DNA from 2 places in the Paenibacillus sp. LRG-1 genome. Region 2 is predicted to be linked to the other one. Evidence: riboswitches for the same ligand, from Rfam matches in the RefSeq annotation. Region 2 holds a riboswitch; the other holds the start of a gene.
The links. Region 2 has a riboswitch for FMN ahead of ribE (riboflavin synthase). Riboswitches for the same ligand answer to the same signal wherever they lie in the genome.
Positions count from the first base shown of each region.

Region 1: another riboswitch for FMN. It lies ahead of ACUUJN_RS06550 (DMT family transporter); the one in region 2 lies ahead of ribE (riboflavin synthase).

Region 1 is NZ_CM170126.1:1,503,310-1,515,460, forward strand. It holds gene ACUUJN_RS06540 (carboxylesterase/lipase family protein) at 1-793, shown strand, start outside; gene ACUUJN_RS06545 (methyl-accepting chemotaxis protein) at 939-2,969, opposite strand; gene ACUUJN_RS06550 (DMT family transporter) at 3,210-4,157, opposite strand; FMN riboswitch at 4,330-4,474, opposite strand; gene ACUUJN_RS06555 (ABC transporter permease) at 4,596-5,291, opposite strand; gene ACUUJN_RS06560 (ABC transporter ATP-binding protein) at 5,284-6,207, opposite strand; gene ACUUJN_RS06565 (sensor histidine kinase) at 6,316-7,260, opposite strand; gene ACUUJN_RS06570 (response regulator transcription factor) at 7,262-7,969, opposite strand; gene ACUUJN_RS06575 (DUF6933 domain-containing protein) at 8,238-8,741, shown strand; gene ACUUJN_RS06580 (hypothetical protein) at 8,842-9,150, shown strand; gene ACUUJN_RS06585 (formate--tetrahydrofolate ligase) at 9,363-10,994, shown strand; gene ACUUJN_RS06590 (ABC transporter substrate-binding protein) at 11,019-12,151, opposite strand, start outside.
Region 2 is NZ_CM170126.1:3,615,793-3,627,943, reverse strand. It holds gene ACUUJN_RS16115 (thiamine pyrophosphate-dependent enzyme) at 1-2,045, shown strand, start outside; gene ACUUJN_RS16110 (IDEAL domain-containing protein) at 2,265-2,732, shown strand; FMN riboswitch at 2,801-2,974, shown strand; gene ribE (riboflavin synthase) at 3,306-3,971, shown strand; gene ribB (3,4-dihydroxy-2-butanone-4-phosphate synthase) at 4,032-4,715, shown strand; gene ribH (6,7-dimethyl-8-ribityllumazine synthase) at 4,795-5,259, shown strand; gene ACUUJN_RS16090 (segregation and condensation protein A) at 5,432-6,226, shown strand; gene scpB (SMC-Scp complex subunit ScpB) at 6,195-6,806, shown strand; gene ACUUJN_RS16080 (DUF2953 domain-containing protein) at 6,973-7,686, shown strand; gene ytfJ (GerW family sporulation protein) at 7,816-8,307, shown strand; gene ACUUJN_RS16070 (protein-glutamine gamma-glutamyltransferase) at 8,399-9,121, opposite strand; gene ACUUJN_RS16065 (D-alanyl-D-alanine carboxypeptidase family protein) at 9,330-10,592, shown strand; gene ACUUJN_RS16060 (nucleoside recognition domain-containing protein) at 10,650-11,393, shown strand; gene ACUUJN_RS16055 (spore maturation protein) at 11,401-11,931, shown strand; gene ACUUJN_RS16050 (pseudouridine synthase) at 12,010-12,151, shown strand, end outside.

The sequences.
Region 1 (12,151 bases), 2.1 Mb from region 2:
GGCTGAACAAGTGACGGCTGTGTATCTGCAGCAGCTGGGTGTGGACACTCAGCATCCAGAACGGTTGTTTACGCTGCCGACAGATGCGCTGATGCTAGCTATGGCGAAGACGCATGAAGTCATCGGACCAGGGATGGCGATGATCTATCAACCTGTCGTGGACGGTGTGACCTTGCCAGATGTACCGCTGTCTGCAATCGCGCAAGGTTCAGCAAAGCAGGTATCCGTTTTGATTGGAACGAACTTGCATGAGGGGGCCTATTTCATCCGAAAAGAATCCCATCTAATGAACAAGTCAACAGCGAGTCAGGCATTGGAGATGATGACGGGCATGTCAGACATCGGCGACCTGATAGAACCATTTCCGGTTACGATTGAGGGACAGGCGCAAATGTTGACTGATCTATTTTTTTGGCGTCCTGCGTTGGCTCTTGCTGTTGCGCAGTCGGCGCATACGCCTGTATGGATGTATCGTTTTGATTGGACATTGCCGGGGCATCCTACCTTTGGACAAGCGGTTCACGGTGCCGAAATTGCGTTTGTTTTCGATAATCTGGAGCTGCTAGGTAAGCTTGGATTAGAGATTCAACCGTCGATGCAGAAGCTGGCTCAAGCTATGCAGCAGGCATGGGTTGCTTTTGCACGTGATGGGAAGCCTGTGCTGTCGGAGGCGGCTTGGCCAATGTACGACAGGGAAGAGCGGACTACAGCTATTTTCCATCAGGATATTAAGGTAGAGCACGACCCCGAAGGAGATAGACGCCGTCAGTTAATCGGTCAGATGACCCTATAAGTAGACAAGAGAGAGAGCATCCTAAGAACTCTAATGTAAAAAGCCTTCGCCCGTAATTTGTATACGGACGAAGGCTTTTGTTAGTCATAAGATGTATTGCTGTTCATTCTTACTTGCATGAAATTGCAACGATGCAATGTGTAAGTTAAATCTTAAATCGCTTAACCAGCTGTTGCAAATCCTGCGCCATGTTGGACAACTCCTGAGACGAAGATGCGATTTCCTCCATGGCCGCCATTTGCTCCTGAGCGGCAGCAGATGTTGTCTGTGAACTGTCCGCTGAATTGCGAGACAGACTTGCCAAATGGGTGACAGTAGCGGAAACTTCCTCTGTACTGGCTGAGATTTGTTCAGCTGCAGCGGATACACTTTGAATTTGTTCCACGATATGAGATGTAGAGCGTTCAATATTCGTAAATGCACCTTCTGCATCTTGGCTAATACGTAATCCTTCACCTACCTGGTTACGAACATTACCGTTCATGGTAGCGGTGGAGCGTTGAATCAAATCGAGCATCTGAGTAATGATCTGACTGATGGAATCCGCGCTTTCCTTGGATTGCTCAGACAGCTTGCGTACCTCTATAGCGACTACGGCAAATCCACGCCCGGCTTCGCCTGCTCTGGAAGCTTCAATAGACGCGTTCAGAGACAACAAATTGGTTTGCTTGGCAATAGCGGCAATAGCTGTATTCATCTGCTTCGCATCGTCTGAGAGCTGGGATAGCTCATCCATCAGGCTAGCTGTTTGGCTTACAGCTTCCAGAATACGGTCCATTTGTGTCCGCACATGGCTGATCATTTGACTGCCTTGAGCCACATCATGCTCGGTTTGTCCTGCTGAATCCACGATGGAGCTTGCCGATTCGGCAATGGTGCTGACACCCTTCGCCATTTCTTCAACGGCATTAGCGGTTTGCTCGGACGCCTCGGCGCTGGTGGCTGCATTTTCCGCGGATTCCATAACCGTTTCCGCTACGTGTTGTACGGACTCCGTCGTTTGCTCTGTGCTTTCCTTGATCATCAGAGAAGAGGAAGCAAGTCGGGAGGACGTTTGATTGACCTCGGAAACCATCGTATGCAAGGAATGCGTCATCTGGTCAAAATTCTGTGCCAGTTCGCCGAACTCATCCTTGCTGGATAGATTAACACGTTCGGTCAGATTTCCGTCACGGACGATGCGTGTTCCTGCTTGCAGCTTGCGCAGCGGAATTAAGAACGAGCGGACCATAAGCACAATGATGATTGCAGCGGCAAGTATGGAAATGACAATCACAATCAGGCTTTGCTTCAGAATCGGTTGGGCTGCATCACTGTAATCCTCCAGATCCGACAGTGCGACAATGCTCCAACCGGTGAGAGGGTCCTTAAGTGTAAAGGCCAGCATATCTCGATTCATAAATTGAATTTGCGACATGGAAGGAGTATCATTTTCGACGGTTGTCGCCACTTCGGGAAGTCCCTCTATGGCGTCAGCAGGTTTTTTGCCTGCCTTGTTAAAGGCTGTTCCAGTCCCAGATACAACTTTATGTTCAGAATCAACAATAATGAGTCCTCCGCGTTCACCAATCTTGACAGACTGCAGACTTTCACCCATTTTGTCCAGATTCAAAGCCAATGAAACAGCTCCTTCACCGTCCTCCAGCGTTCCCGATATATTAACGACTAAATTCCCTGTCGTGACGCTGGCAACTGGAACACCGACGAATACCTTGCCCTTTTCCAGCATTGCATTTTTGTACCATTTTCTCTCCCGGGGGTCATAATCGTCCTCCTGTTTTTTCGGCGAACGTATGTATTGCCCTTTCGCATTGCCGAGAAGCGCGGCATCTAGCTCGGGATGAGCCTTGACGATGACATCCAACTTTTTCTGAAGGGCCTCTTGGTTGGTACCAATGGAATCAGATTTGATTTCAGTGGTAAGCACGTCCAGATCTTTCATAATGGGCGCTACATACTGATTGACATTGCTTCGGATCAGATACAGATTCGTATATACGGAACCGCCCATTTGCTGACTGAGTTGTGTCGTAGCCCCCTGATAGGAAAAGTACCCGATAAGTACGCTCGGAATCAATAACACAGCCAAAAAAGATATTATTAATCTTGTCCTCATTAAATAAAACTGCTTGAGAAACCTGTTCCACCACGGAACTGTTTGTTTTGTTTTAGTCATAGTTATTGCTCCTCTGTGTCTGATGATCACTACATTGTTTTATTCGACAGAAACCGACGAATTTTATAGATGTAATCTTTGAGAAACGAGGAATAATTGCATGTTTTAGACACTTTTTTCGGAAAATAGGTCTAAAGAACTATGATTTATATGAATACGAATACATAAAAAGCCAAATCAGAGATGCAAAAGCATCTTCACGATTTGGCTTGGGTGAGTCATGAAAGGGACATTGAACTGTTAATTTTTTTGCTGACGTGAAATCATAAAGAGCGTAATCCAGATGAGCATAAAACCAGTCAATTGCGCTACAGTGACAATTTGCTGAAATGCGATCCAGTTAATCACGACACCAACCATGGGGAAGCTTAATTCTGCCATCGTAGCATAAGACGCTTTGGTCGTACTTAAGCCTTTGTAATACAACAATAAGCTAAGAAGACCCGGAAGCAATGCCTGCAATAGCAGATTGATAATCACAGCTGCGCCCGCCCATGTACCGGCAGGCATATTCCATGGCGCATGCTCTACGGAGGTGAGGACAATCAGCAGAGGGAGCGCGACCATGAAGCGGAGGGAGGTTACCGTTTCATATTTCATTGAACGAAGCAAGTAACTTCCCATGACTGTCGAACCGCCCCACAGAACTGCTGCACCGAGTGCAAGTAGACTACCGACCTGGACAAAATCACGAACATGTCCGAAGGGGAGCGACCAACCGAAGGTCAGAAGATACGTCCCGAACAGAGCGACGACAATTAATAATCCAAAATGACGCGGCAACATTTCCTTCAAAATAATACGAGCTAGAATAATAGCGACCAAGGGTTGAAGCTTCTGGAGTAAGAGTACAGCATTCAAATCACCATTGCTGAGTGCCATGGTGAAAATTACGCTGGCCAGAGCCGAGCCACCCCACGAGACGAACAAAATAGCGAAAACTTGACGAAGCCGTACCGCTTTGAGCTCCTCACGATGCTTCCACAACATCGGTGTCAGAGCGAGGAAAAGCAGCACATGCTCCATTAGTACAATTTGTGTTGAAGTAAATGACTTTAACAAAATAATACGAAACAGCGGGTCTGCGCCCCACAAGGCTGCTCCAATTGCGACCAGCCAAAAACCATTTTTCATGTGGGAGCTACGATCAAAACCTTTGGATGTTAGTACAGTAGAAGATTGACTCATACTCAATTAGCTCCTTGCGAATACAGGACCGGTGGCACAAAAACCCCCGTCCATGGCGAAAGGCCATGCAAGACGGGGGTTGATCAAATAAACTTGCCGCTTTATGCAAGTTAAATGAAGTTACTGCAAAACCAATAACGCAGTATTCATCCACTTCGCGGCATGTTGATATTTCGATCTTCTTCCATCCGGACTTTACCGTCGGCTTTGGCATCTCACCAAATCAGTCCGTATCCTGTTGCCAGATACAGAGTCGCGGGCTTAGCTCCATGAGCCATACCGCCGGTTGGGAATCTCACCCTACCCCGAAGATCCTTATTCCGTTTTTAATTTCTCCTATAGGATATACCTGTTTTAGAATGAAGTCCAGTGAAAAATGTGTGTATATCGAACAATGATTTTCATCTGTTTTTTGAAAGCGCTCTACGAAATTACATATTACGAGGTAATATCCTTATACTCAATACGTCGAATCGCCGCATAAGCCACAAGCATTCCCAGTATAGAGAAGCCGATTTGCACGGGGGCTATGGAGCTAAGTGTAGCGCCGTTATTATTGGAGAAAAGCAATGCTACAATCAGGATTGAGGTCACAATGGTGGTGGGTACAGAGTATCTTCGCATCCCCATATACAGCGGAACCAGTCCCATAAAGCTGGCAGCAACGGCATTGATTAACGTCCGTGCTGATTGTTGCCCCAGTATGGAAAGAGTAAGGTTATCCGGTACAATCAAAACAAACTGGTTGAGCAGATGAATAGCAGCCGTAATGATTATTTCCGAAATAATAATGGACAAGAACGTGAACAGTAATACGACCAAGAGTTTGGCGATCATCAGCTTTTGACGATGAATCGGATACATGAACAAGATCGTAATCGATTTGGACTTAAATTCCCCGACGATAAAGCGGCATAGGAGAACGGAAGCAAACACAATAAATGTAGCTCTTACAAAATTGTCTATTAGATCCAATAGTTGAGTGTACTGTGTGAATTCAGGTATTCCTTCACTTTGACTTTCCAGCGCAATAACACAGAGCAGCCCAAGAATGCATGCATTGGCGATCAGGGCTGAACGGATATAACCCGTCAGATGGAATTTTTTCAGCTCCAACTGCATCAATTTAAGCATGGAGATCACCTCCGTTTAACAGGCGAAAAAAGTAGTCTTCCAGCGTGCTGCTTTTCTGATGAATGGAATCCACCTCTATATCATTTAAGATGAGCGTCTTCGTAATTTGTTTCTGCGGTACATTTGTATCGTAAATACGTATACTCTGTTCATTTATCACCTTTATATTATTCAGGCTCAAATGATGGGAGAGGACGTAGGCCGCCTTCTTACAATCGTTGGTCGTAAATTCGATGTATTCCGTATTGGTTTCCCGCACCTGCTCCATCGATACTTCCTCAATCAGTCGTCCGTGATTAATCACGCCTACCGTATCCGCAATCTGCTCTATTTCCGCTAAAATATGACTGGACACGAGCAGGGTCATCCCATATTCCTTGCATAGCATGTGGAATAGTTGGCGGATTTCCTTGATTCCCACTGGGTCCAGACCATTAATGGGTTCATCCAAAATGAGTAACTCTGGCTTAGTCGCAATAGCGCGCGCAATCCCGAGACGTTGTTTCATTCCTAGCGAAAAATCCTTTACCGGCTTGTCATCTACATTTCGCAAATTCACTAATTCCAGGGCATCCCGAACAGCCTGCTTATTATAGTAGCCCATATATTCACAATGAAGTTCGAGATTTTGCTGTGCCGTCAGCCTGTCATAAAAAATCGGGTATTCAATAATTGAACCCATCCGTCCGAGCAGATGATACGACTTCGGCGTTAATTTTTCACCGAATAATTCAATTTCACCCGATGTCGGCTTGAGCAGATTCGTAATCATTTTCATTATCGTCGTCTTGCCTGCCCCGTTAGGACCGAGAAAGCCATAGGTTTCTCCCTTGCGCACATTCATACTGACTCCCGCTACAAGTTCGTTGCCCTTCAGGGCCTTGGTCAACTGATGTGTACGTATTACGTAAGTCATGGGTGTTCTCCCTTCGTATACTGCTGATAATTCAAGGATAAAGGGCGAAATGTTCATTTTTCTTTCGTGATTCTTACAAATTTATTAAGTTGAGCATGTTTAGTTCGACTAATAGTTGATTTTCTTCAATGTAAAAGAGAAGACCGTCCGCTCATATGGTCTACTAGTTAATTGAATTTCTCCGTTCATCGCTTCAACCAGGCGTTTGGCAATCGTAAGGCCCAGTCCGCTGCCTTGTACCGCCTTATTGCGGGAGTCCTCCAGTGTGTACATGCGTTCAAAAACCTTGTCCTGCTCAGATTCCTGTATGCCTTTCCCACGATCCCATATCTCGATACACACCGTATCCTGCTGTTCCGATAGAGCCAGACCCAGCGTCCGTCCGTCTGCCCCGTAGCGAATGGCATTCGAGATCAGATTGTTCAGTACCCGCCCAATCGCTCCTTCGTTCCCCAAGGCATGAATGGGGTGCTCTGGGATCTCAATATGCACAGTAAACCCCTGTGCGGTCAGCAGGTCATAAAACTCCAAAATACTGCGTCTGCACAGTTCTCCCACTTCTAGTCGAGTCAACGGAATATCCGTATCATTAGCCTCCAGCTTCGCCAAGCTAAAAAAGCTGCCGATCAGCTCAATCGCCTCGCTTGTCTTTTGATGAATTTTGGATAGCAGCTTTATACGTTCTTCTGGCAAAATAGTCGGATCGCCATCCAGCATCTCGGCATATCCAAGCACAACCGTAAGCGGGGTCTTGAGATCGTGGGAAATGTTCGAAATCATTTTGCGCATAGCGATTTGGCTACGGTTGTAATCTGCAGACACTCTGAGATTCAAGTCCAGTAGTCGGTTAATTTCCGTCATGAGTCGTTGCAGTTCAACGTCACCTGTGACATATAGCAGCTTTTCCGCATGGTTCACCGTCACAATCCGCTCTAGTAGGGTTCGGATATCCTTTATTTTGCGCTTATAGGCCATACGCTCCCGCCAAAACCATACTATAACGACTGACATGATGAGACCGACAATCCATTCAGAAATGTTTTCGATGTTCATATCAGCCATTCTCCCATTTGTAGCCAATGCCCCATAGCGTTTTAATGTGGACAGGATGAGAGGGATCTTCTTCGATTTTCTCACGTAGGCGGCGAATATGGACGTTAATCACGTTCTCGTCGCCCATATAATCGTCTTTCCAAATAAATCCGTATAATTGTGCTTTTGTAAATACCCGATTCGGATTGGCTACAAACAGCTTCAAAATATCGGACTCTTTGGCTGTTAGCTGAATTTCATTTTCATTGCGTATGACTGTAAAATGATCAAAATCAATGCGCAGACTGCCGTAGGTCAAAACTTGTGCTTGCGGCTGTTCCTCCTGCTGTTGCTGACGGGCATATGTAGTAGATCTGCGGATCGCGGACTGAATACGAGCGGTCATTTCCAGCATTGAAAAAGGTTTGGCAACATAATCGTCTGCCCCAAAGCCCAGTCCAAGCGCTTTATCCACATCGCTGTCCTTGGCTGACATAATCAGAATAGGTACGGCGCTGTGGGTACGGATTCGGCGGATCACCTCCATACCGTCCACCTTCGGCATCATCAAATCCACCAGTACCAGATCATAGGTATGACGTTCAAAGGCAAGAAGCCCCTCTTCCCCGTCATAGGCAGTGGTTAGACTGTATCCTTCCTTAGTGAGTGCTTTGAGTAGCATTTCGGCAATAGATAGATCGTCTTCAATAAGTAAAATATGTTGTGACATAGGTGTGGAACACCCCTAATTTTTAGATTAAGCTCGCGTGACGAACTGTACCTGAATTATATAGAGCAGTGGAGGGGATTTCCATAAAAAATATCCAAAGGGAAAATTAATGTGTCTGGTAATATATCATTCCCCTATATTATACTGAAAGAGTTTATAATCGGATGTTTGGAATACGGTGTTATAATATCCGGGACATGCCTCATGTACGAGACTAGGTATGTCGAATCACGCTGCGGTACAGGACCGTCAATAAAGGAGAGCAACAATGTTTGTTATACGAGGAACACAAAAACTGCTGAAGGAATGGGAGACTGAACCACTTCAAGTTGATATTTATCCGCCTTTGAATAGTTGGCATGCCAGCTTGTTTTTACTTAATCGAAGAAAAAATATAGTGTTTATGCATGATATATCCCGCTTAAGCATCACGCTTTTTGGGATCAAAAAATCGCAGTACAACAACCTGCCAGTTCTTTTTGTGCAAGCTTTGAAGGAATTAATGATCAGTGAAGGCTTTGATGAGCAGATTGTAAAGGCATACACACAGGAAGGCGAGCAGATGCTGGCTACGACGACGAATAGTCATAGTGTAATGGGAACCTTGGATGAGATTATTTTTATCATGAAGGAACTGGATATGGAGCATGGGTGCGAGCTGGAAAAAAACCAGTGGAATAACCGGATTGTTTTCAAAACTGTTGAATACAAGTACCCTGTTGATGTTTTTAAAGAAATGCTAGAAAAGCATTATAAACTAGAGAGTATTTGAGAAATTTATGATTTTACCGAAATTAAGTTCCATTTATTCCCTCTGTCCTATATAATCTAATATAGTTCTAAAAGACTATATAAAGAGAGGTAAGGGGTAAATGAAAATTAAATTAAGAAATAAAACTGGAATGATCAAGGAACGCAAAGTAGGTTTTTCATGGACTACGCTCTTTTTCGGTTTTTTCCCTGCGTTGTTTAGAGGGGATTGGAAGTGGGCAGTTATTATTTTTCTGGTGTCGATCCTTACGAGTGGGGCGTCCAACTTTGTATTTTGCTTCATCTATAACCGCTTACATATTAATGATCTGCTGTCCCAAGGCTATGGTCCTGCTACTAAGAAATCCCAAGCTATCCTGATTTCTAAGGGATTTATTGCTGAAAATTACGCTGCTAACTTTGCAGGTTAATTTGAGAGCTGCTTGTTAAACGAGACGTATCAAAAGAGCATCCACCAAAGTCCATGCGGGCGGGGAATGCTCTTTTTTTATAACTCACATGATAGCAACGCTTGCGATGAAATGAATCATAGCGCAATAAGCGGCACACTTTGGTAAAATAAAACGATACAGGGTTTGGCACCATCAGTCAGACTTATAAAACGGGGGGTACATAACGAAAGATGAAGAGGATTATTGATATAGCCAAAGAAGCAGGAATTGAAGAAGAACATTTGGAGACGTATGGAAAATATAAAGCGAAGCTGAACCCGTCCCTGTGGGAGCAGTTAAAGGATCGCCCGAATGGAAAGCTGGTGCTGGTTACGGCGATGAATCCCACACCGGCGGGAGAAGGAAAAACGCTGACAACCATCGGGCTGTCACAGGCGCTGAATGCGCTGGGGCATAAAACCGTTGCTGCGTTGCGTGAGCCGTCCCTTGGCCCTTGCTTCGGCATGAAAGGAGGAGCAACCGGGGGAGGACAAGCCCAGATTGTTCCGGCAGAAGACATTAACCTGCATTTTACAGGTGATATTCACGCGATTTCAGCTGCGCATAATTTGCTGGCAGCGATGATCGATAATCATTTGTTTCATGGAAATGCTTTGCGGTTGAAACCGGAGCGGATCGTGTGGAAACGCGCTGTCGATATGAACGACCGGAGTTTACGAAATATTGTGACCGGATTGGGGTCAGGTAATGGAGCGGTGAGAGAAAGTGGCTTTCTGATTACCTCGGCTTCAGAAGTGATGGCGGTATTATGTTTAAGTGAAGATATGGACGATCTTAAAGTGCGATTGGGTCGGATGGTGATTGGTTATAACGAAGATGGCGAAACGGTAACAGCTGAGGAACTACATGCGGTGGAAGGTATGGCTGTGCTGCTTCGGGAAGCATTGAAACCCAATCTGGTGCAAACGTTGGAGGGAACTCCAGTTATTGTGCATGGCGGACCTTTTGCGAATATTGCGCATGGATGCAGTAGTTTGATCGGTACGAAGCTGGCCCTGAAGCTGGGAGAGGTGGTCGTTACGGAGGCTGGATTCGGGGCTGAGCTGGGGGCAGAAAAGTTTTTTGACATCAAGTGCCGTCAATCCGGTTTGCAGCCAGATGCGGCTTTGTTGGTCGTAACCGCCAAAGCGCTGAAATATAACGGCGGTGTAGCTAAAAATGAGCTGGACGCAGAAAATCTGGAGCAAATGCAACTTGGATTAGCCAACATGAACCGGCATGTACGGAATTTGCAAAAGTTTGGCGTGCCAGTACTGGTAGCGGTCAACCATTTTGTAACAGATAGCGAGGCCGAGCTGGAACTAATATTTTCGGAATGCCGCAAGCTGGGTGTACCCGCAGAGCTGTCACAGGTGTGGGCACAGGGAAGCCAAGGGGGAGAAAAGCTAGCCCAAAGCCTGCTCAACCTGCTCCAGGAGGACAAAGCCCATTTTGCACCATTGTATGAGCATACACTTGATTTGCAAGCGAAAATTAGTGTCATTGCGAAGGAACTTTACGGTGCGGCAGAGGTAGCTTACACTCCTGCGGCCAAACGGGCGTTGGCCGGTATGGAGCAGCTTGGTTTTGGACAACTGCCTGTATGCATGGCCAAAACGCCGTATTCTTTCTCAGATCAACCTTCTCTGCTAGGTGCACCGGAGGGCTTTACCATTCACGTGTCCCGCGTTTCTTTGTCCGCAGGGGCAGGCTTTGTGGTCGTGGAAACAGGCAATACTATGACGATGCCAGGATTGCCCAAATCCCCAGCAGCTGAGCATATGTCGCTGGAGGCAGATGGGAGCATTCAAGGTCTAATGTAGTATCTTTAGAAAAATGGCAGCTTCTCAGGATGGAGTGCCAAGCAGTTTGGGCAGTGCAGTAAGCAGTTTTTGCCGGGTCATGGCATCGCTCCAGTTCCAGCGGTCAGCTTCTACGAAATATACCCGACCTTGACGTACAGCAGGAAGGCTGCGCCAGAGAGGGCTGCTGATCATACGTTCCAGCGTACGTTTGGATTCTGGAGCTGTTGGGACAAGCATAAAAATGCGGTCCCCGGCGTAATCAGGCAATTCGTTCGGATCTATTTCTGCGAAGCCTTGTTCCGCGTCGAGCACCTTTTGGATCAGCTCAACGGGCTGAAAGCCCTGTGGGTGGTAGAGGGCCGACGAGAATCCGGACATACCCATGACAAAGAGCCGATCACCATGATCGAAGATGAAGACGGAGGCCGTTTCTCCGGCTGTGATTTGCGTACCGAGCTGCTGCCACATTGCCAGATTGCGGGCTGAAAAGGTAGACAACCAGCGTTCGGCCTCCCGCTCCTTACCGAGCCAGACGCCAAGTGTACGCATCCGTTCCTCCAGTGTGGCGAAGGAGTTGAAGGTGACGGTGGGAGCGATACTAGCAATGCGCTCATATTCCTGTTCATCCGAATTGGCGATGATAATTAGATCGGGATCAAGAGCGCTGGTCAAGCGAATATCCAGTGGAAGGCCCACATCGGCGACATTCACAAGACGATGTTTATAGACGCTGTATTCACTGAGTCGCAGACTTCCACCGATGGCTTTGGCCCCTAATGCCAATAGATCGCCCATCGTTTCTCCATGATAGATGATGCGGCTTGCTCGGCGCGGAATGTGAATATGGTGACCCGTCCAATCCTTGACGCGCACAGAACCGGAGACAGAAAGTGCGTACTTGCCAGGGGGAATCCCGGTCATTTGCCTAAACCGTCGATTAAAATAATATTCGTCAGAGAAACCAACCTGACGGGCAATTTCACGTAAAGGCCGTTTGCATTCCAGCAGCAGCCGCTTGGCATGGTTCAAGCGCAGCTCAGTGAGGTAATGCAGCGGCTTTTTGCCTGTAATTTTACGAAACAATTGGGAGTATTGCCATATGGAAACGTTCGCTTGTTCAGCGAGCTGCTTGACGGTAATGGGCTTTTCATAGTGGTTTTCCATATATGAAAGGG
Region 2 (12,151 bases):
CTGCCGCAGCGGGAGCGAGGGTTGTGAACGCCACTAGTTCGCAAGGTTTCCTGTACATGCTGGAGCAGTTACCTGTTCAGTCAGGTACCCGTTTTCCAATGGTTATGAATCTGGTGACACGAGCTGTTAGTGGTCCCCTGGATATTCGCGGGGATCATTCGGACCTGTACTATGGTTTGAATACAGGCTGGGTCATTTTGACGGCAAGTACACCACAGGCTGTGTATGATATGAACATCATGGCACTAAAAATCGCAGAGCATAGCGATGTTCGGCTGCCTGTAATGGTCGCATATGACGGTTTTTATACGTCCCATCAAAAACGTAAAGTGCAATATTTTGCCGATGCTGAGACCGTGCGCGGTTTTGTAGGTCCTAACCCGAACTTGAATTATCCGAATATTACGGATTTTGATCATCCTGTTACCGTGGGTGCGCATATGAACGGTGATGACCTGACGAATAATCATGTTCAGCTATCCGAAGCACTGAAGCTGTCAGAAGGAGTATATGAGCAGGTAGCAGCAGAATATGCCGCTTTATCCGGTCGGGAATACCCGATTTTGGATCTGTATCATATGGAGGATGCTGAGGTCGCGGTATTCCTGTTGAATTCGGCGGCTGAATCGGCCAAGGATGTGGCGGATCAACTCCGCGCGCGCGGGATTAAAGCTGGTGTGATACGTCCGAATATCATCCGACCGTTCCCAGCCGCACAACTGCGGGAAGCATTACGCGATGTCAAGGCGCTGCTGGTAGGTGAACGTGCAGATTCGTATGGGGCAGACGGTGGTAATTTAACGCATGAAATTAAAGCGGCCTTGCAGGAGGACCCGCTGAACCGGACACTCGTGTTGAGTCGTATATTTGGCTTGGGCGGCAAGGATTTTTATGCGGAAGATGCAGAGGCGTTCTTCCAGCTTGCGATTGAGGCGGCAGAGGCCGGACGAGCCGAGAAGTCCTTTGATTATTACGGAATTAATCCGGGTTCACCGGACAAGGTGATGCCGCAAGTTATGCAACCGCCACGTGGCAATGCATACCGTACGGGTCTGATTCAGGTTACGCCGGACGAGGCGACCGGGAAGCTCAAAGTCAAGGTACCACCCCTGCGATCGTTGACGACCAAACCACGCCGTCTTACACCAGGTCACGGGGCTTGCCCAGGATGTGGGGCATTGTCTGCGCTGGAACTGTTTTTCAAAGGTATTGAAGGGGATATTGTCGTGCTGTTCCAGACAGGCTGCGTATATGTGACGACGACAGGGTATCCATATACATCACACAAACAACCGATGATCCACAATCTTTTTCAAAACGGGGCTGCTACACTTTCGGGAGCGCTGGAAGCTTATATGGAAATGAAGCGCCGCAATGAAATTGAGATGTCGGACGATCCGACCTTTATCATGATCAGTGGTGACGGTGGGATGGATATTGGTATGGGTTCTGCGATTGGTGCGGCTCTGCGTAATCATAAGCTGATCATGTTGGAATATGATAACGAAGGGTACATGAATACAGGTTCACAGCAATCGTACTCCACTCCGCTCGGTCACATGACCAGTACGTCGGGTGTAGGGAAAATGCAAAAAGGAAAGCAAGGGCATCACAAGGATACCGTGCAAATCATGGCTGCTTGTAACATTCCGTATGCTTTTACAGCAGCTGAAAGTCATCCGCAGGATATGCTGCGTAAAGCAGCCAAAGCTCAATGGTATGCGAACAACGTGGGTACGGCCTATGGTAAGATCCTGTGCGCCTGCCCGCTGAATTGGAAATCCGAAGACAGACTGGGCACCAGCATTGTGGGCGCCGCAGTCGAGTCCTGTTTCTTTCCTTTGTACGAAATAGAGCAAGGCAGTACGACGATTACGTATAATCCGGAAGACAAGGGAAAACGGATTCCAGCTGCAGAATGGTTGAAATTAATGGGTAAAACGAAGCATCTTCTCAAGGAAGAGGCTACGCTGGCTACCTTTGAGCAGGAGATTGAGCGTCGCTGGACTACCCTGAAAAAGAAACATGAAATTTCAGAGCTATAATTCTGTTTTTTGCATAATCATCGATTAGCATTGTTAGCCGCTGTTACTGTAGTGGTTCGATCAAGATTCTTTGCGCTTATTGCGCAAAGAATCTTTTTTGTCGTTTATGGGTTCAAGCATAAAAAAACAGGTAATGATTTCCGATATAGGAGTGGAGGCCTATAAGAGGCACGTTAAAAAGTTTTCTTCTGAATTTTAAGATGCAATGAGGTGCAGGTAATGATTAAGCTGAATACAGTTGAAATAATCGAAATTATAAAGAAGCAGATCCCTAAGGTTATGAACATCAAGCCAGTAGAACTAAAGTTTACGGACGATTTTGGACGGGCCTCGCTGGCAGCGACAGAACACAAATTCACACTGACGAACCAGCATTATTCTGCCAAGGTGATGGATTGCGTGTTAGAAACACAAGTACGCCCCATTTTAATGTGTGAAATTATTTATTTTCTGAAATGCGAGTTTATTGACGGACATGTTGATGTGCGACTGGATTATGAGGCATGTTCTGAGGAAGGGCGGGGACCTGTTGCTTCAGCCGTAATTACCTTTGATCATGCAACAGAGTTGGGAGTCGAGGAGCTGGCCGATCTGATTGACTTGGCGCTTCATATGAATGATAAAACCTGGTTTGAAGAACTCTCCAGCCAATATGTCAAAACCAAAGCAGGCGCTTCTATTAGATAACTTGCTTTTTTTAGAAGTCGGTGCTAATATACGTAACAAGTTTAATGTTAATTCAATTAAATAAGAGCAAGATCCTTCGGGGCGGGGCGAAATTCCCCACCGGCGGTGATGACATGTTTGTGGATCGTTTTTGTGAGAAACAGCATGGCTTAGTCCGTGACCCGGATGCTGAATGATCGGCAGAAGGTGGACCTGGTGCAAATCCGGGACCGACAGTATAGTCTGGATGGGAGAAGGATACGAAGCGCATGTGCATGACGTGACATGTGCCGATTTTTAGCATACCCAATTGTGCGTACGGCTTATTTCGTTGTAGGACAGCATCGGGCGATAGCTTGCTTAAGCTTTCTTTTTGATGGGTGTTCTGAGCGTATTTGGTTGTATCCTCAGTCATGCTTTCTATTGGCAAACCTATGATTTCATGTCGTCTTAAGATGCATATGAACTGCGCTTGTATACTACAAATGTGACTCTCATCACCCCCATGACGGATTGAATCCGAACTGGGGGTTTTTTGCGCTTATAGCTGATGAATTAGGGATAAACTGAAATGTAGTGGAAAGGAGTGAAGGCATGTTTACCGGATTAGTTGAGGAAGTGGGTCGCATTCAAACTATTTCCAAAAGCGGTGAAGCGATGGTGCTGGGGATTTCGGGTTCCGTGGTGTTGGGCGATTTGAAGATAGGAGACAGTGTCTCGGTGAATGGCGTTTGCCTGACCGCGATACGGATTGGTTCGAAAGACTTTAAGGTTGATGTGATGCCGGAAACCTTTCGCAGCACTAATCTGAAAGAGTTGAGATCCGGCAGCCGAGTCAATCTGGAGCGAGCGATGACGGCGAGTGGAAGGTTCGGAGGACACATCGTGCAAGGACATGTGGACGGGACGGGAACGATTCGAGGGGTGACATCAGACCAGAATGCAGTTGTGTTCGAAGTTGAGCCTAAAAATCAAACATTATTTAAATATATTCTACTCAAAGGGTCAATCACAATTGATGGTATCAGCCTCACAGTCGCACAGCGTACGGGAGATACCTTTGCCGTATCTATTATTCCCCACACTTTATCCGAAACGGCCTTACAAGCCAAACGTGAGGGGGATACCGTCAATATCGAATGTGATATTTTGGGCAAATATGTAGAACAGCTTTTAAATTACAGAGGTGCAGCGGAGGCGGAGAGAGTAGAAGAAGCTCCTCTCAGTTTGGACTATTTGGCGAAACACGGCTTTGCCTGATATTGAATGGTAAGCCTGTTTAGGAGCATTCGTGGCACAAGACATAAGGAGGAAAGTGTTATGGATAGAGGTAGCCAAACAAGTGCAATGGCGAACGTCATAGAGCATGGCGAGTTGGAACATGACGAAGAGATTCGTTTGGATTCCATCGAAGAAGCGTTGGAGGATTTAAAAAACGGTAAAGTCGTTATTGTAGTGGATGATGAACAGCGCGAAAATGAAGGCGATTTTATCGCTTTGGCTGAAAAAGCGTCGCCTGAGGTCATTAATTTCATGATTACAGAAGGTCGCGGGTTGGTCTGTGTGCCAATCACACGACAAAGAGCTGAGGCTTTGGAATTGCATCCTATGGTAGAGCAAAATACAGATTTCCACGGTACTGCCTTTACGGTATCGGTAGATCATATGGAGACAACAACGGGTATTTCAGCGGCCGAGCGCTCCTTGACTGTACGCGCCTTGGCAGACGAAGCAGTCACAGGAAGTGATTTCCGCAAGCCTGGTCACATGTTCCCGCTGATTGCTCGCGATGGTGGTGTCTTGCAGCGTGCTGGTCACACTGAAGCGGCTGTTGATCTGGCCCGACTCAGTGGCTTCAAGCCTGCTGGGGTCATTTGCGAAATTATAAAGGAAGATGGCTCAATGGCCCGCCTGCCTGATCTGGCAGTGGTCGCCAAGCGACATCAATTGAAACTGATCAGTATTCAGCATTTGGTGGACTACCGTCGTCGTTTGTCATTGTAAAAATACATCTCGGTTCCAAGTAAATCTGAAGTATTATCCGAAGTCCCTAAATAATTAAACTATGAGAGGTTGATTAAACATGGCACGTTTTCTAGAAGGTAATCTCGTATCGAACGGTTTAAAATATGGTATTGTGGTGGGCAGATTTAATGAGTTTATTACGAGCAAGCTGTTAAGCGGCGCAATTGACGCCCTTCAACGACATGGTGCGCAGGAAGATGAAATTGATGTAGCCTGGGTTCCGGGTGCATTTGAAATTTCACTGATTGCACAAAAAATGGCTGCAAGCGGCAAATATGATGCCGTAATTACGCTGGGTACGGTCATCCGTGGTTCTACTTCACATTATGATATCGTCTGCAATGAAGTGGCCAAGGGTGTGGCAGCAAGCAGCCTGAAAACGGGAGTGCCTGTTATTTTTGGGGTAGTGACGACAGAAAACATTGAACAGGCTATTGAACGAGCAGGTACGAAGGCTGGTAATAAAGGTTGGGATTCTGCATTGGCTGCGATTGAAATGGCCAATCTCGGCAAGCAATTTTAATTATAGGAATAGCTGAATAGAACGGTATAAACTGCAAGGTGAAAAGGGATTGGATTGTTAAGCAAGGCGATGACGTATATACTACAGAAAGAGGGATTGATAACGTAGAGCATAAGTGCTATAGGGAAAGGTATTGTTGAATGATGATTGGAGTAAGGCAGGGGGAAGCACATTGACAGTCGTAAACTACAAGCTGGAAACATTCGAGGGTCCGCTGGATCTACTGTTGCATCTGATTGATAAAGCCGAGATCGACATTCAGGATATCCCGATTAGCGATATTACTGATCAGTATATGGCTTTTTTGCACAGTATGCAGGAGCTGGAACTGGACATTACGAGCGAGTTTCTAGTGATGGCGGCGACGCTCTTATCTATTAAGAGTAAATTGTTGCTTCCCAAGCCACCTGTGATGGAATATGACGATTTGGATTTTTATGAGGAAGAGGATTATGATCCACGTGAGGAACTGGTCCGCAAGCTGGTGGAGTATCGTAAATATAAAGGGATTGCTCGCCATCTAAGTGAACGTGAGTGGGAGCGGAGTCTAATTTATGGCAAGGAGCCAGAAGATCTAAGCGCATTCCTGCCCACTGAACCCGCAAATCCGGTGCATGGGCTGCATGCAAGCGATTTGGTCGCGGCCTTTCAGCGTGCTTTGCGCAAAGCAGAACGACGTACGACGGTAACCCGTGTTCATCGAGACGAAATTTCAGTTAAGGACCGTATCCGGCAAGTTATCGGGGCGTTAGAGATGCTGGGGAACGGAGGACGGCTACTGTTCTCCAAGCTGATGCATGAGGATATGTATCGGCATGAGGTGGTTGTGACCTTTTTGGCTATCCTTGAACTGATGAAAATGAAGCAAATTTTCTGTTATCAGGAGAAGCTTTTCGATGATATTGTAATGGAGTGGAGAGGGGATTTACGGGTTAATGGATTATCTGAAGCTGAAATCAATTATTGAGGGACTGCTGTTTCTCGCAGGAGAGGAAGGGTTGTCCACCAAGCAGATCGCCGACATTGTAGAGCAGCAGCAAGAGCTGGTTGAACAGTGCTTGGAAGATATGAAGCAGGACATGGAGCAGGGGGGAAGGGGCTTGCAACTTGTCCGTATTGCCGGTCATTATCAGCTTGCAACTTTATCCGAACATGCACCTTACTTTGAAAAGCTCGCATACTCTCCGGCACGTGCCTCACTGTCTCAAGCTGCTTTGGAGACGCTGGCCATTGTTGCCTACCGCCAGCCCATTACAAGAGTTGAAATCGAAGAGATTCGGGGTGTCAAATCCGAGCGGGCCATACATACACTGGTCAACAAGGAGCTCATTGAAGAGAAAGGTCGAGCTGAAGCCATCGGACGGCCAATATTGTACGGAACGACGAAATCATTTTTGGATTATTTCGGTCTGGGCTCTTTGGCAGATCTACCGCAACCGGAGTTGTTCGAGGATTCGGACAATTTGGAGGAAGAGACTCAATTATTGTTCGAGCGTCTGGAGAGCAGCCAGCCTGCGGCCAACGATCTAGATCTTGAATCCCAATAAAGTTGCTCCGGATCTTGCGGCTCACTTATGTAAAGCTCAAACAGACAGCCAGTCCTCACGTAGTTGGGGGCTGGCTGTTGGTATTTTAAGATGCATGATTTTCCGGCGAACGGTCATACTATTTTTGCCATGATATCTATAGCAAAAAGGTAGGGAGGACTCGCCAGTGTGGAAATGGATCAGTATCGCCATCATCGTCGTTATATTACTTGTGCTGGCTATTCTGCTCTCTCGTATTCGATTGAAGCTGGATATTGCCAAACATGACAATGATGATCGGGCGCATCTAGAGATCAGATTTCTATACGGGATGATTAAAATGAATTACGATATTCCGGCCATTCTCATAACAGGTTTAAAAAAAGGGCTTCTCTATCGGCTTGACCGCAATAAAAACATACATAAAACGGATGCTTCCGTGGATAGCGGAAATATTGATACAGAAAAAATAAAGCAATTTATACATGATATACGGGTTTTGCTCAAGGGAACGAAATCCTTACATCGATGGTTGCGACATACCTTGGCGCATGTGACGTTGTCCAAAATGGAATGGTCTACCAATATAAGTCTTGCTGATGCGGCTTATACAGCTACCTCAACCGGTATTTTATGGGGATTGAAAACGACCTTGATCGGTTTTGCTACCAGCTTTGTACGTGTGGACTGTATCCCGAAGCTGTTTGTCGTGCCCTATTGGGTGGATCGCTTACGTTTTACTACCACCTTGACCTGTGAAGCAAATATGTCGCTTGGTTATTTGATTTTCTCTATGCTTATGTTAGCTTACCGCATATGGCGCGTTCCGGGTGGACCGGAGGCGTGGAAACGGGTTTTTTCCAAAAAAACCGAGGATGTTCAAGCTAACAGTGAAAGATAAACTGTGGAGAGAGGTGAAACTCAATCCTTTCTGAACTATCGAATGACATACATATTTCCTTGAACCCCTGCGCACAATAGCGAAAGAAAAGGCAGTCTACGCTTGAGATAAGCAGAGGAGGAATAAATCATGTCAGATCACCCGATTCAAGGGCTCATGCAAACCGCAATGGAAAACATCAAAGCCATGGTAGATGTGAATACGATTGTAGGAGACGCAGTGGAAACACCCGATGGTTCCGTTATTTTGCCAATCAGTAAGGTAGGATTTGGTTTCGCTGCCGGAGGAAGTGATTTTAACGTAGACGAAGAGGCACTTCATACTTCCTCGGCGTCGGGTAATCATAGCGGGAAGGAAGGGCATCCTTTTGGAGGCGGTAGCGGTGGTGGTGTATCTATTCATCCCATTGCTTTTCTGGTTGTTGGCAAACAGGGGGCACAAATCGTTCCATTGGACAATCAAACGCATCTGATTGAGAAGCTCATTGACTCCACGCCATACCTGATTGATAAGGTTCAGTCTATCTTCCAGAACGCAGGCGGCAACTTGCAGACTCCACCCCCACAGGTACCTGTAGATGTTGCTACGGATCACAGTAATTCTGGCCCGGCTTACTTGTAAAAGTTATTGAAATTAAAAGCGTTCTCTCAGGAAGGTATCCCAAAGCCGAGTATAGGCTAAGGAATACCTTCTTTTCTGCTTGTACTTGGCCCTATCCCCGAATATACTGCCTTCCCCCAATGACAGCATGTATATGGTGACTGTATTCCTGTTGATACAAAGTATGCAGCGAGATTTCATTTTTTCGATTTCCTTCGGCAGCAAACTGGGATAGGTAGATGAAGTCCGGATAGATCACTTCATCCGTCAAATAAGCAGATACCGTGGCTTCCGGTCGACGATGTTGATTTAGGGAATCGATAATACCCTTCGCCGGCAAGATGCCAATCCCATGTCCATAAAACAAGTCTTCCTTCAGCTTAACGACATTTTCTCCTTTCCATTCCAATGTTTCAGACGACACATCCGGATTGTTGAAATACAGAATATCGCCGGGAGCCGCTTTATGACTTCCTTGCTGCTGTATGAGTCTGAGGTCGCTGTCATAGTGCCAGTCATACAGCAGCATATCTGCAAAAATCCGATTAAACTCACTTTCCAAAATGGAATCCAGCACTCCTTTGTACAGCACAATAACCATAGCTGTTGCACATTCAAAAGCGTATTGATGTCCGTTTAAAAAGATATCTCTGATCCCCTGTGCCGGTGTGACACCTGCTTTGATCTGAAAGCCACCTTTTTCCGTTAAATCCCAAAATTGCTGGTTGCAACGTGCGGTAGAAAATGTGGCAAAGGATACACCACTACGGTGTAATGCTTCTGCGGACTCTACAATCCGTGATCTTAAAATCATTTCAAACTGTAGTCGCTGCATGTTATAACCCCTCGATCCATATTTAACGTTTAGTAACTAATATATATGTATTCAGGGAGGGATGTTGCTTAGTTTGTGTAGAAAGAAAGCGAAAAAGGAGCAGCTAATGGCTGTCCTGTAAAGGAATTTTCTGTTATAAAGGTGGACATACTTTGAACAGCTTGGACATAGAATGGTACAAGACTTGCTCAAAACCGGAGGAATCCAAATGTTTAAAAAAAAGCAACACATCCACGCGGACCACAGCCATTTCTTGAATAAGGCACGCGCATTTGTTTTGCCGCTGGTACTTCTGCTTATTTCGTCATTGCCGCTTACGTTGCTAAGTCCGCAGCCCGTTCGGGGAGCGATAAAAACAGAAGCAGCACCGCCCGCATTAGGAACCCATGCACAGGCTGCTTCTTTAATTGATGTCACATCAGGAAGAATCATTTATTCTACCGAGGGTGACCGGGAGCTACGTATTGCCAGCCTGACCAAAATTATGACAGCGATCGTGGCCATTGAACATGGAAGCTTGCAGGACCGGGTAAAGGTGAGTCCAACGGCGTATGCAAAAGAAGGTTCCTCGCTTTTTCTGCAAATGGGTGAACAAATGTCGCTGGAAAATATGCTGTACGGCTTAATGCTCCGTTCTGGTAATGATGCCGCTTCTGCCATTGCTGAGCATGTGGGGGGGACAGAAGAGGGATTTGTCCATTTGATGAATGACAAGGCGGTTCAGCTTGGGCTAAGCCATACACATTTTGCTAATCCGCACGGGCTGGATGCCGAGGGACATTATTCCTCAGCCAATGATATGGCCCGGCTTACTGCTTATGCGCTGCATAATCCAACTTTTGCCCGTATCGTAAAAACAGAACTGAAAAAAGCACCGAATCCCAACGATTCTTGGGACTACTCATGGCACAACAAAAACAAAATGCTGCGGCTGTATGAGGGAGCTGACGGGGTGAAAACAGGCTTTACCAAAAAAGCATTTCGCTGTCTGGTCAGTTCAGCCACACGGGACGGTCGCCAGCTCGCTGCTGTTACCTTGAATGACGGGGACGATTGGAACGATCATGCCCATATGCTTGATTACGGATTTCGATATTATCCGCTCATTCCGATTACAGACAAGCAGCAACCTATCGATGGTTACCCACTATTAACAGGTACAAGCTTTGCATATCCTTTACATGATAGTGAGAAGACCCAGTTGCACAAAAGACTAGTGTTGTATAAAAATTCCGCCTCTGTAGACAGAGCGGACATATCTTTTGGCTTACGAGGACGGGTCGAATTCCTATTGGATGGTGAACTTATTGGTTCCGTTCCTGTGTATGAAAAAGGGAGTAAGCTGCCAGCTCAAAGTACCGTACGGCCACAGCAGGAGGCTCCAACTGCACAAGATCCTGCGAACAATACTCAGCAACGAGGTTGGACGAGCAGATGGAACGAAATTCTTAAAAATTTGTTTGGAGCCTAGGGCAAGCAGGAAATAGAGCTGCACGTGTCACATCATTGGGTAAAGGAGGAATCAGCCATGATTCATCTCATATGGGTGGCTTTGATTTGTATTGGATTTGTATTTGCTGCCGCGCAGGGAAATATTGAGGTGGTGACGAAAGCGGCTTTTGACGGGGCAACTACGGGGGTTACAGTGTGCTTTGGACTGATAAGTGTGCTGGTGTTTTGGATGGGCATGATGAGGCTGGCTGAAGATGGCGGGCTCTTACAGAAAATATCCAAGCTGCTTTCTCCTTTGGTTGCCTTTCTCTTCCCTGATGTTCCGCGTAATCATCCCGCTATGGGTTACATTTTGTCCAATATGAGCGCCAATCTGCTGGGTCTGGGGAATGCAGCCACACCGATGGGAATCAAGGCGATGCAAGAGTTGCAGACGCTCAATCCAGATAAGCAAACCGCCACACCAGCCATGTGTACGCTGCTCGCCCTGAATACAGCCAGTATTACGCTTATTCCTACGACGTTGATCGCGATACGGCTTAATTTTCATTCCGCACATCCGGCAGAAATCGTCGGTACAACACTGGTAGCGACCGCAATAGCCACCTTTGCCGCAATTGCGGCGGACCGTTGGTACCGTAGTCGAGAATTGCGCCGACGTCCTCCAGCGATTCCGCCGTCCCAGACATCCTTGGCGCCACTCACCTCACAAGCATCAACATCTGCTGCCTCTTCAACAACGTCGTCCATATCTTCACCTGCCGTTCCGCGAACGGGAATCACGGCTGCCAAGGGCAGGGACACCACTTGGAAAGGATGAGGGAGGCATGCTTTATTTTATTAACCTCGTATCAACTTGGGCTATCCCGGTTATTCTCGCTTTTATTCCTTTATATGCATATGCCAAAAAGGTGCCTGTCTACGATTCTTTTGTGGATGGAGCTAAAGACGGCTTTTCTACCGCCATCAGCATTATTCCTCATCTCGTAGGCATGATGGTGGCGATTAGCATTTTTCGAGCATCCGGCGCCCTGGACTATTTGATCTCCTGGGTAACGCCATGGATTAAACACTGGGGTGTACCGGGCGAGGTATTGCCTTTAGGCTTGCTTCGTCCATTAACGGGCACTGGTTCACTTGCGTTCACGACGGATCTAATTCGCACCTATGGCCCGGATTCCATGATCGGTCGGATCGCTTCAACGATTCAGGGCAGCACAGACACGACGCTGTATGTGCTAACTGTATATTTTGGTGCCGTAGGTATCCGCAATGGACGGTATGCTTTGAAGGTAGGACTATTTTCAGATGTGGTTGGTTTTGTGGCAGCTATTGCGATTTGCCTGCTTATATTTTAATTTCTGTATCGTTTTTTGAACGGGGGTTGTGATTTTGCTCATGGATGGGTATCATTAGCATGAGGTGAATTAGCGAACATGGAAAGATTGCAGAAAATATTGGCCCAAGCTGGTGTAGCTTCCAGACGTAAATGTGAGGAGCTTATTCAGGCGGGCAGCGTGGAAGTGAACGGGGTTGTCGTAACTGAACTGGGAACGAAGGCAGACCCTGATCAAGATA